3 regions of the Pseudoalteromonas maris genome follow, and region 3 is predicted to be linked to each of the others. Evidence: predicted binding sites of a transcription regulator. Region 3 holds the regulator's gene; each other region holds the start of a gene.

Region 1 (4,292 bases), on a different contig from region 3:
AACCTTGAATCACTCCTGGCAGAGCATAGCGTGCCTGAGTGTGCGTTGTCGCAATGTTGAGTTTGCCCTGATCTGGCAAGGTATGCTCGTTAGCCACCGCTTTGATGCCCTCTACTTTAGAGAGAATCTCACGTGCAATATTAATAATGTCATTACCAGCTGTGGTCACATGAGTGAGGTGTTTGCCGCTACGGCCAAAGATTTGTACACCCAGCTCATCTTCAAGCATTCTCACTTGTTTCGAGATACCTGGTTGAGAGGTGTATAGGCTCTCAGCCGTTGCCGATACATTAAGGTTATGGTTCAACACCTCAACAATGTACTTTAGCTGCTGTAATTTCATGGTCTTAAACTTTCTTTATTATTTTACTTGGCTCGGTTGTCGTGAGCTCACGACTTATCGTGAACTCACGACTTATATAGCTAGACAATTACGTTATTCTCTACACACCAGAGCAGGACATTTACGATTTAACCTGAACCAACATGCGCAAAAATGTAGGCGTTACCTAACTATTACAGACGGTTAGGCTAGCATATTTAAATGTGCCTAGGTACTGTTGATTTATGTTCAAGGCGTAAATCCTCTCCTATACTCTTATTTTATTTAATGTTATTTCATGAATTTAACGCTTATCACTACCTAAGCCTTGGTTCTTTGGGTAACATGGCTTGTAGCAAACAAAAATTAAGAGTAAGAGAAACTTAATGATAGCCTCTATCATCGTCTTATTGATTGTCACACTTATCGTTATTGCGGTATGGGTGAGCGCGGTGCAACAACATAAAGAAAAACAAGAAGCACAACGCCGACAAGACTTAGCAAAGCACAAAAAAGTAATTGAAGAAACGGAAGAAGTGCTACTCAATAGCGTTAATATTCCGCTATCAAATAATGTCCTTACTATCTTATACCGCCGCATCTATGAAGCGCTTGCTTCGATGGTTGAGCTTTCACCAACATCCAAAGAGTTAAAGAAACGTCTAAATGACGCCAAAGAGCGTTTAATTAATGGCAACAACGGTAATCATGAAAACGTAAATGCAGGTGATGGCTTTAGATTACCTGAACATGACAAGCAGCTGATTTCTTTAATTCAAGGCATTAAACGCCTGCGTACCATTTTGCGCTCAGAGCATGGTAAAGGAAAGTTAGACACCCCTATTTTTACTCAAGAAGATAAAATCTTCGAACACCTACAACTCAAAATTAATATTGAAAGCTTAATAAAAAGAGGCAGTGCCGCGCGTAATGCCAATATGATTGGCTCTGCACGTCAATACTTCGAAAAAGCCTATGCGGTAATTTGTGGTTTGAGTTACAGCGATGATTACGTACTGAGTAAAAAGCAACAACTCGAAGAGCTACTCAATGAGATCAGTATCGAGCTAAAGGCATCAAACGCATCTGCACTTAAAAAGCGTACAGAGGCCGAAAAAGACGACTTGGACGTGTTATTTGCTCCGAAGAAAAAGTGGTAATAATTTAAATTTGGAAAGTAAAAAGCCGCATACTATGCGGCTTTTTCAGTTTCTATGATAAGAAAATAAACTTCAACACAAACAAGATACTCAAAATCCACACACTGACACTGACTTCATTCGTACGATTACAAATAATTTTTACCGATGTGTAGGCAATAAACCCAAGCGCAATACCATGAGCGATAGAGAAAGTAAGTGGTGTCATGAGCAACACTACAGCCACGGGAATTGCGTCAGTCATGTCGTCCCAGTCAACCAGTTTTAGGTTCTGCAACATCAAGATAGACACATACAAAATGGCTCCTGCAGTGGCATAGGCAGGCACCATAGCCGCCAATGGCGCAAAGAACATCATTAATAAGAAGCACACGCCAACCACTACTGCGGTAAGCCCGGTGCGCCCGCCTACCGAGACCCCAGCAACAGACTCTATATAAGAGGTCGTCGTTGAAGTACCAAGCATAGAGCCCGCAATCGTTGCGCTACTATCGGCACTCAAAGCTCGCCCAAGGCGTGGCATACGTCCGAGATCATCCGCCAACCCCGCTTTTTGAGTAACGGCAACCAAGGTGCCGGAAGTATCAAATAGGTCTACGAACAAAAATGCGAATACGACACTCAGCATTGATAGCTCAAGGGCTGCTGCGAAGTCTAGCTGCATAAAGGTAGGTGCAATAGAGGGTGGCGCAGAAACAAGCCCCTGATACTCAACCAAGCCCATAGTCAAAGCAATGCCTGTTACCAGTAAAATACTGATTAACACGCCGCTTTTTATGTCACGATAAAGTAAAGCTGCAATAATAAAAAAGCTTAAAATAGCCAGCGCAGGCCCAGCACTGGTTATATCACCCATTTGCACCAAGGTTGCAGGACTGGCTACAACAATTCCCGCGTTTTTCAGCGCAATGAGCGCTAAAAATGCGCCAATACCTGTCGCAATGGCACGCTTGAGCACCAAAGGTATAGCATTGATAATCCACTCCCTGACCTTAAATAAACTCAACACTAAGAAGATACACCCCGACATGAACACCGCACCAAGCGCCGATTGCCAGCTATACCCCATACCTAACACCACGCCATAGGTGAAAAACGCGTTAAGCCCCATCCCAGGCGCCAGCGCCAATGGATAATTTGCCCAAAAGCCCATAATAAAGCAGCCTATCGCGGCCGCTAAGCAGGTGGCAACAAACGCCGCACCTTGGTCCATACCCGCTTCAGCCAGCATTGCTGGGTTCACAAATACGATATAGACCATGGTGATAAAGGTAGTTAAACCGGCTATTACCTCACGTTTAACTGACGTTTGATTGGCTTTAATTTTAAAAATTCTTTCTAACATAGGTTTTAGTTGAGCTAGCTAAATGACAGGCGCGCGATATTAGCATAAACACGGACAATTGACCGCTTTTTAAATACATAAGTGCTAGGGCGTGGTGCATAGTAAATAAGTATGTTTAAAAAAGACGCAAAAAAAGCTTGCACACAACAACTGTATAAACTACTGTATACACATACTGTATAAAACACTGTATATCGTTCAATTTACCCACAGCGAGGCAATTATGTTACATACAGCAGCGATTAGACACGTTAAAAGTTATACCGAGGCCAATGCAGAGCCTATCAATATTGTGCAAACTGAAGATGAAATTTCTGCGTCTTTTGAGTTACTTAAGATTATTCATCGTTACAACAAAAGTAAGGGTTGGACTTTGCTTGTCGCGCCAGATCATATTCCTAGCCGTGATTTATTAGACTCGTGCTCGATAGACACGAATAAATTGTTAGTGATCAGAAGAAAGCATATCGTTGATGTGGAATACGTGTTGAACTGCGCGCTACAAAATGGTCGTTACTCTGCTGTCGTAACATGGACTGATATCGTGGACGAGCAACAGTTAGAGTCAATGCAACTCAACACCCAAAATGCTAAAGCACAATTGTATTGCTTTACGACAGATAAAAATATGCATAACGCAGCAATGCCTCAAGGAGCGCAAGTTTGCTAAACTAGCCATCTTGAGCAAGCTAGTTTGGAAAGTGTATGTGTTTTTGTGGGTCGCCACAGCCCTATGAACAGTGTTGTGGCGTATATATTTTAGGCGGTCAGAAAGCGCCCTCACCTTTAGCGCTAATGAAATCTCGTTACAGCGCCTTTTGTACTAAAGCCATTGATTACCTCTGTGATACCTGCTCAACAAATGCGATTGTGGACAATACCAAAGAAGATGTTGCGCAGTTTGCTGATGTTGCCCAATTCGTAAATCTAGAAATTGTTGATTCACAACTTGAAGCTACCCCACCAGTTGTAGAGTTCAAAGCCTATTATTTGTTTAATAACACCTTAAGTTGTATTCATGAGCGTTCCTCATTTGTATTTGAGCGCGATCAGTGGTGTTACGACAAAGGAGTAATATTTCCTAGTAAAGACGTGAAGGTCAACCGAAATGATCCTTGCCCATGCGGCAGTAGCAAAAAATTTAAAAAATGCTGCGCTGACTAGGGCGTGTCGACCTTTGAGGTATGAGTTTTGTTCAAATCAAAGGCTTTCAACGCCAGCAATGGGTAATAGTACATAATGAACTATGTTTATTGCCCATGACAACGCAGTGTACGCCTTTGGTTGATGTAAAAATCTCTAGGCTCTAAGCCAGTGCACCAAAGCCAGCATTATTTATTTGCGTGATCTGATCGTAAAACGCAGCGCTGTCCATTTGCGCTTCACTTAACTGCATTGCTTGACTAGCCAATTTTGCCTGAGTAATTGGCGAGCAATTATCAACAACTGGTAACGGGATATGTTT
Region 2 (4,292 bases), on a different contig from region 3:
TACGACGTTTGTGTCGGCGAATGAGTGCATCTCGTGACACCTCACCTTGCACCAGTAAATCCCAACCACGTGCGCGTAGACGCTCGGCAACGTGTTGCATTTGCCAGTATGATGCGAATAACACTAGGTTGGCTTTAGACTTATCTAAAGTGCTTGGCAGTGCACTTGCCAAAAAGTCACTAAATGCTTTATCTGTTGGCTCACAGTCAGTTTTAGGAATATGTAATGTGGCCTGCTTTGGGTAATCGAACGGTGAGGGGACCTTGATAAATTTAGCCCCTTCTTCACCTCTTAAACCACTTTCATGAGCAAAATGCTCAAATGAGCCAAGGGCCGTTAATGTGGCGGAGCAAAGTACCGCACCAGCACATTCGCGCCAGAGCTTGTCTTTGAGGTAAAAGCCAACCTCTATCGGGCAGTCACTAAGTAGGTAATCATGGTGGTTTTTGTATTCCATGCGCTTAATCCACCTCGCATGGGGCACACTTTCTGTTTGTTTACTGTAACTGGACCACAGCTTATAAAGTGTTTCTAAGCGGGCAATGTATTGACCACTTTCAGCGAGGATCGGGTCAGCTATAAAGGCTTTAACATCGCCATCATTCACATCACTGCTGAGTGTTTCATGCATTTTCGTCAGAGTACGCAGCGCCACTTTTGCGCCTTCACTGATATCTTTAGCCTGAATCGTGAGCTGTTCTGGCAATATGCCATGTGAAAAGCGATAGGTACTATCTTCACTGTATTGGTAATCAGCACCATCGAGCATAGTGAGTACTGCTTTGTGACCACGGGAAATATCATCGATAGCGTCATTTAACTTAAATTGGCTTCCGGAGACACTGGCGCTGAAAATTGTTTGCGCCATTTTGCCACTGAACTTAAGCAGCTTTTCTAACCAATCTTGTGTGCCTTTGATTGTCGCTGCTGCCGAAGAAAAGTCTCGAGTAATATGCGCAAGGTGGTGAGCTTCATCAATCACATAAATGCAGTTTTCAGGCTCGGGCAGGATAACCCCTCCGCCAAGCTCGAGATCGGCCAACAGCAGACTGTGGTTGGCCACGAGCACATCCATCTGGGCAATTTTTTGTCGTGCTAAATGAAAAGGACATGTTTGGTGGGCCTTCATTTGGCGCTGGCAAGAGTGTTTATCACAAGCTATTAGGTGCCATACCCTATCTGGAATAACATCGGCCCATGAGTCACGGTCACCTTGCCATTTCTTTTCAAGGTAGGCTTGACGCAGTTGGGCTAAACATTTTTGTTCCATCTCACTGAGCGGCGACGTTAATGTTGGCATGAGTGCCATTTGTTGTTGGTCTTCATTGAGGGCGTTTTCGAGTTTGTGTGCGCACACGTAACGACCTCGTCCTTTGACAAGATCATAGCTAAAAGTGAGCCCACTTTGCTGTGCGAAAAAGGGCAGCTCTTTGTACAGAAGTTGTTCTTGCAGCGCAACAGTAGCTGTTGAAATTACGAGCTTTTTATTTGCCTTTAGTGCAACAGGCAATGCCCCTAGGCAATAGGCTAGAGATTTACCTGTACCTGTGCCCGCCTCGATAACACATATGCGTTGCTTTTTATGGTAATCGCCACTGAGCGTTTTCGCTATTTCTGCAACTAAGTAATTCTGGCTTGGTCTTGGGGTGTAGTCATCTAAGCTATCAGCGATCCGTTTATGGGCGTCACGAATGGTTTTTTTTATTGGGTCGCTGAGCATGATTGGTACTTATGTATATATTTACAGTGCTGTCATTTTAGGGGCTCATTTGGCAAGACTCAAGCGCTTATCGCGCTATATATAAAATGTCAGCTGTATTTGTTGGCATGCTTAGGTAAACTGCCAGTATTCCTATCGTTAAAGGTAAGCACGTGTCAGTCATAGCAGGATTTATTCTTTCCATACAAACACAACAGCGTCGTGATGGAATTCGCTATGTGTTGTGGCTTGCCAGTGACAATGGTCCCGTAAAAGTCGTGACTGACGCGCAGCAAGCGGTCTTTTTTGTGCTGGAGCGCAGTGCAAGTCAAGTTAAAAGCCTATTGCACAATCAAGGTATCGACGTGCAAATCTCAGCAGTCACCTTAAAGAATTTTGCTGAGCAACAAATGTGTGCCTGTTATTTTAACAAGCTACAAGATTATTATGCTGCCAGAGACGCGTTGCGTGACGCTCATATAGCGGTGTATGAGGATGATATTAGGCCTCAAGACCAGTTTTTAATGGAGCGGTTTATTCGTGGTGCGGTGTGGGTGAAAGGTCAATATTCGCCAGGCCACAGCGATTTTATGCAAGGCGCGCAAATAAAGCCTAACGAGCACTTTAAACCCACACTGACAGCGCTCTCTTTGGATATAGAGTGCAGTGGCGACGGCATTTTGTATAGTTTTGCCGTGCACAGTGACAGCTACACTAAAGTGGTGATGGTTGGGAACCAACAACAGAGCAGTCCTTCATGGCTTGAGTTTGTACCCGATGAAGTAGCGTTATTATTACGTTTAAACGATATCATTTGCGATCAAGACCCAGATTTAATCATTGGTTGGAATGTTGTTGATTTTGACTTTCAACTGTTGTGCTTTCGTGCAAAGCAATTAAATGTGAATTTAAACTTTGGTCGAAACAAAGAATCGGTCATATGGCGTGGAGGGCAAATTAATAAGCTTGTCGTGCCGGGACGCGCCGTGCTAGATGGCATTGAGATGCTTAAAAACGCCACGTATCACTTCACTAGTTTTTCATTGGATAACGTCGCCCATGAAATGCTGGGTGAGCGAAAATTGATAGATGGTGGCGATAAGCTTGGGCAGATACAGCATTTATTTGAGCATGACAAAGTTAAATTGGCACAATACAACCGTAAAGATGCGGCATTGGTGTTGGAGATTTTCCGAAAGCTTGAGTTAGTGGACTTTGCCGTCGCAAGGACACGCCTCACAGGGTTGCCATTGGAGCGCTTAGGAGGTTCGGTTGCTGCATTTACAAATTTATATCTACCGCACTTACATCGAAGTGGTTATGTTGCCCCCAATCTTGGCGAGCATGGATTGCATTTCGATAGCCCCGGCGGTTATGTGATGGAGTCGACTCCTGGCCTTTACCAGAACGTTGCAGTATTGGATTTCAAAAGTCTGTATCCCAGCATCATTCGCACCTTCCGTATCGACCCTCTCGGTTTAATTGCGGGCTTGGCCGACAAAGAAAACAGTATTGAAGGATTTAATGGGGGCTATTTTTCTCGCACACAGCACCATTTACCGCAATTGGTTGCCACGCTCTGGGAGGCAAGACAAGCGGCAAAGGATGAGGGAGATCACCACCTCCAACAGGCAATCAAGATTATTATGAACAGTCTTTATGGTGTGTTGGGATCGACTGGTTGCCGATTTTATGACCCGCGGTTATCTAGCTCAATCACATTACGGGGCCATGAAATCATGCAAACAACAAAGTTATGGCTTGAAGAAATGGGAGTGCAGGTCATCTATGGAGATACCGATTCGACGTTTGTATCTTTACCGGAGAACTTATCGCTAGAGGAAAGTCACACCCTTTGCGTGAACCTTGTTGGAAAAATAAATCAAAAGTGGGCGGAAAAGCTAAGTCAAGAGTCTAATTTATGCAGCTTCATGGAGTTGGAGTATGAAAGCTTGTTTAGACCTTTTTTTATGCCCAAAGCTCGGCACAAAGATATTGGCAGCAAAAAACGTTATGCCGGATTGCTTGCTCAAAAGGACTTTAAACTAGTTTTCAAAGGGATGGAGTCGGTGCGTTCAGATTGGACACCCTTAGCAAGGGATTTCCAGCAGGCGTTATTCAGGGCACTGTTTAATGATGCCGATATAAATGCCGTGGTTCAGCACTATGTCAATGAAACACAAGATATTTCTGATTTGAATAAGTTCGTATATGCAAAGCGGTTAGGTAAAAAACCTGAACAGTATGTTAAAACAATTCCTCCTCATGTTCGCGCCACGTTGAAGTCTTCAAAACAATTCCATAAAGGTGATTGGATTGAGTATGTGCAAACCGTCAATGGCCCAGAGCTCATGCCCACGAACACGCCATTAGATATTCAGCATTATATGGAAAAGCAACTTCAGCCCATCATCGACGACCTCAGTGGAATAGGTATATCTGTTGAAGCAGTGAGCTTTGATGGACAATTCTCACTGATTTGATGCTCTGATCTTGTACATGCCCCAGTAAAAATTGTTTGGGGACAAGGTGTGCCCCCAAATTAATAGCCGTGAGGCTGCTTTAGCATTCAGCTAATTTTTTTAGATAAGGA
Region 3 (4,292 bases):
ACCCACGCCGAGGTCGAGCTTTTTACATAGGTCAAAATCAATCTCTTGCGCCCAAATACGCGTGCTCATAATGCTCTCCCTTGTACTGCTGATTATTGAATTAGGTTATGCACTGAGTGCAGCTAGACTCACATAGTGCGATACCAGTAAAAGGGCTGCAAGTGTTTTGGGTCTAGTTAAACACGCGATGTGAGAGGCACTGTAAACTATGCTTTAACGCAAGACTCACGAGCCAACCTCGGTTAAGATGGTTTTCAAATAAAGGTACATGGTTTTATTAAGGAGTGAATATGGACTTTCAAAGCGTGTATGACTTTTGGTTTAAAAAATGTCAGCCAGAAGATTGGTTCAACAAAAGTGATGCATTTGATGAGCAGGTAAGTGCCTTATTTACTGAGGTGCATCGTGCTGCGGCGCAAGGGGAGTTAGTGCATTGGCGCAGGTATGCGCAAGGGGCACTGTGTGAAATCATCGTGCTCGATCAATTCTCACGTAATATGTTTCGCGACACGCCACAGGCGTTCGCCTTCGATGGCTTAGCGCTTTGTTTAGCACAGCACGCAATCGCCAAAGGATTTGATCAGCAACTCAACGAACAAGAACGCCCATTTATGTACATGCCTTACATGCACAGTGAGAGCAAGGTGATCCACCAAGAAGCACAGAGGTTATTTAAACCTTTAGCTAACTATGAATTCGAGGTTGCACACAAAAAGATTATCGACCGCTTTGGGCGTTACCCACACCGCAATGCCATTCTAGGGCGTCATTCAAGTGCCGAGGAACTCGCGTTTTTGAGAGAACCCGGTAGCAGTTTTTAATCGGCTACCCAGCGTTTGGCATCGTGTAGATGCGTGTAGCCAAATGCCTTTATTTCAGCATTAATAAAGTGTGCAGCCACATGCTCACCAAACGCGCTCATAGAAGAGTCGGTCACTAGTGCCACCTTGCCTACTTTAGTGTGATGATCATGCACAAACCGTAAGTGACTTATTAAGGCGGCAAATGAGTCCCAGCCCGGAAAATCAGGGGTGGCGATGATAAGGCCTTTTAACTTACCAACACTTTGCAGATACGGGTCAATAATGCGCACCGCGGACTCAAAATCGGTTTGTGTCAGTGGTCCATGCGGTTCAAACATGGCGATGTTTTTGTCTTCATCTAGGGTTACGTTCAACATAAGCGTTTCACCTCGTGTTTATATTCAATAATGTTAGTGCAATACCAATGTTATCTGTTCAGATAAGACTCATTTCGTTGATTTAGCGCAAACAGGTTGGGTGATGACCAGTTAAAGCAATTACTACCATTTCTGTGAGGTGAGCAAATTGCCTGATTTTATTTGCGATTTTCTGACAACTGTATATACTCACAGTTAAATGTACTGTATGGAAACCCAGTTGTATGCGCCCTTTAACTAATCGCCAATCGCAAATTTTAGAGCTGATCAAAGTATTTATTAAAGACACAGGCATGCCGCCTACGCGTGCTGAAATTGCACAGACGTTAGGGTTTCGTAGTGCCAACGCCGCTGAAGAACACCTCAAAGCCTTAGCAAAAAAAGGCGTCATTAAGATGAAACCCGGTGCCAGCCGTGGTATCCAGTTGGTTGAAGAGGAAGAGCCTGAGCAACTAGGTTTGCCGTTAATTGGCCGTGTTGCTGCGGGTGAGCCTATTTTGGCGCAAGAGCACATTGAGAGTCATTGCCAAATTGACCCGCTATTGTTTAAGCCTGCTGCTGATTACTTGCTGCGTGTTGATGGTATGAGTATGAAAGACATCGGGATCATGGATGGTGATCTGCTTGCTGTGCACCGTGCGCAAGTTGCTGAAAACGGTCAAGTGGTGGTTGCCCGCGTTGGTGACGATGTCACTGTTAAACGTTTAGAAAAGGCCGGAAGAAAGGTACTTTTACACGCAGAAAACGAGGAGTTCGCTCCTATTGAGGTCGATTTAGAGCACGAATCCTTCAATATTGAGGGTTTAGCCGTAGGTGTAATTCGAAACGCCGATTGGATGTAGTTGTACCTGTAAAATTTGGCCCCCAATACGCCGTTTATTGGGGGTTTTAGACGCCTTTCCATCTTCCTGTCTCTGTTTGCTAACAGATTGAAACTCCAAAAAATATTTATTTTAAAAAGCAAAACAAAAACACGCTAATTTCTTGCTTTATGCGCAATTCTTTACTAATTGGTTATATTGCAGGCTTTGCTGGTTGCTTTTTAACCGCTTTGTAAGAAGTAAATGTAATCGGCCAGTTCTAAGCATAATAATAACGAAGATTGGCTAGCAGTAATTGCCTTCTCTTCTCTTTTTGCGTTGCGCGTATTTAAGGAGATGGTACATGAAGAAGCTGTGCTCCCTCATGTTGCTATGCTTGTTTGCCCCGCAGTTGGCTTTTGCAAATAGTAAATATAATTTGCGCCCAGGGGTAACAGACATTAGCGAAAATGTTTACCAGTTACATATGACGATATTTATCATTTGTTGTGTAATTGGGGTGATTGTTTTTTCAGTCATGTTTTGGGCCTTACTCAGGCACCGTAAATCAAAAGGCGCTAAACCCGCTTCCTTCCATGAAAGCACCAAGGTTGAAATACTTTGGACTGCAATCCCATTTTTAATTCTCATTGGTATGGCGGTGCCTGCTACCAAAACCTTGATTGCGATGGAAGATACCTCCAAAGCGGATCTCACTATTAAGGTGACAGGGTCGCAATGGAAGTGGCATTACGAATACATGGGCCACGACGTAGGCTTTTATTCATTGCTCTCAACCACGCAAGACCAAATTCAAAACGCACAAGACAAGGGTGAAAACTACCTTCTTGAGGTAGACAAGCCTTTGGTGATCCCAACAGACAAAAAAGTGCGTTTCTTAATGACTTCAGACGATGTTATCCACTCATGGTGGGTTCCTGATTTTGCGGTGAAAAAGGACGCAAACCCAGGCTTTATCAATGAAGCATGGACACGCGTTAATGAGGAAGGCGTGTACCGCGGTCAATGTGCTGAGCTGTGTGGTAAAGATCATGGCTTTATGCCTGTTGTGGTAGAGGCTAAGTCACCAGAAGCATTTGATGTTTGGCTAGCCGAGCAAAAACAAGCAGTACAAGCACAAGCGCAAGCAGACGCAGCATTGCTTGACCAAACGCTTTCCCAAGAAGAGCTTATGACTACCGGTGAGCAAGTTTACATGGCTCGCTGTGCAGCATGTCACCAACCTACTGGCCTTGGTTTACCTGGGGTATTCCCAGCAATTAAAGGCAGCCCAATCGCCACTGGCGAAGTAAAAGACCATATCGACATTATCGTCAATGGTAAGCCAGGCACAGCGATGCAGGCATTCGTAAGCCAGCTCACGCTTAAAGAACTGGCAGCGGTTGTCACTTATCAACGTAACGCCTTTGGTAACGAGACTGGCGACGTTGTGCAACCAAGTGCGATTCAGGCCTTTATTGATGGGGAGGAAAAATGAGTACAGCAGCTGCAACACATGAACATCACGGGCCTGCTACGGGAATTAAACGCTGGCTCTTCACCACTAACCACAAAGACATAGGTACGCTATACCTGTTGTTCTCACTGCTTATGTTCTTAACCGGCGGTGCGATGGCGATGGTGATCCGTGCGGAATTATTTGAACCCGGCTTACAGCTGGTTGATCCGCATTTCTTTAACCAAATGACCACAGTTCACGGTTTAATCATGGTATTCGGTGCCGTTATGCCTGCCTTTACAGGCCTAGCAAACTGGATGATTCCGATGATGATTGGCGCGCCAGACATGGCTTTGCCACGCATGAATAACTGGAGCTTCTGGATCTTGCCATTTGCCTTTGCAATCTTGCTGCTTTCATTATTCATGGAAGGTGGTGGTCCGGCATTTGGTTGGACGTTCTACGCACCATTGTCAACGACTTACAGTAACGACAATACGGCACTGTTCGTTTTCGCTGTGCACATCATGGGTATTAGCTCGATTATGGGTGCGATAAACGTGATTGTAACCATAGTGAATTTACGTGCACCGGGTATGACGTGGATGAAGCTACCGTTATTTGTTTGGACATGGCTTATCACCGCGTTCTTACTGATTGCGGTAATGCCAGTACTGGCTGGTGCGGTCACCATGGTACTGACCGATAAATACTTTGGTACTGATTTCTTTAATGCCGCTGGGGGCGGTGATCCTGTCATGTTCCAGCATATCTTCTGGTTCTTTGGTCACCCAGAGGTATACATCATGATTCTACCTGCGTTTGGTATTATCTCGACGATAGTCCCGACCTT

What was found. Region 3 encodes LexA, which represses DNA repair genes until DNA is damaged. Its sites were predicted from a motif close to TACTGTATNNNNATACAGTA; they were not measured.
Region 1: a site for LexA is predicted at 2,988-3,007, ahead of AAEU32_RS04040 (SulA-like leucine-rich domain-containing protein). Genes of this name have one in related genera too.
Region 2: a site for LexA is predicted at 1,730-1,749, ahead of dinG (ATP-dependent DNA helicase DinG). Genes of this name have one in related genera too.

The regions. Positions count from the first base shown of each region.
Region 1 is NZ_JBMMUF010000002.1:219,559-223,850, reverse strand. It holds gene cysB (HTH-type transcriptional regulator CysB) at 1-343, opposite strand, end outside; gene AAEU32_RS04050 (hypothetical protein) at 709-1,482, shown strand; gene AAEU32_RS04045 (NCS2 family permease) at 1,535-2,827, opposite strand; gene AAEU32_RS04040 (SulA-like leucine-rich domain-containing protein) at 3,051-3,497, shown strand; gene AAEU32_RS04035 (YchJ family protein) at 3,533-3,991, shown strand; gene AAEU32_RS04030 (VC2046/SO_2500 family protein) at 4,134-4,292, opposite strand, start outside.
Region 2 is NZ_JBMMUF010000001.1:163,398-167,689, reverse strand. It holds gene dinG (ATP-dependent DNA helicase DinG) at 1-1,720, opposite strand, end outside; gene AAEU32_RS00765 (DNA polymerase II) at 1,873-4,182, shown strand; gene AAEU32_RS00760 (tetratricopeptide repeat-containing sulfotransferase family protein) at 4,262-4,292, opposite strand, start outside.
Region 3 is NZ_JBMMUF010000003.1:402,014-406,305, reverse strand. It holds gene AAEU32_RS06895 (hotdog fold thioesterase) at 1-69, opposite strand, end outside; gene AAEU32_RS06890 (DUF924 family protein) at 291-821, shown strand; gene AAEU32_RS06885 (SpoIIAA family protein) at 818-1,180, opposite strand; gene lexA (transcriptional repressor LexA) at 1,405-2,022, shown strand; gene coxB (cytochrome c oxidase subunit II) at 2,345-3,478, shown strand; gene ctaD (cytochrome c oxidase subunit I) at 3,475-4,292, shown strand, end outside.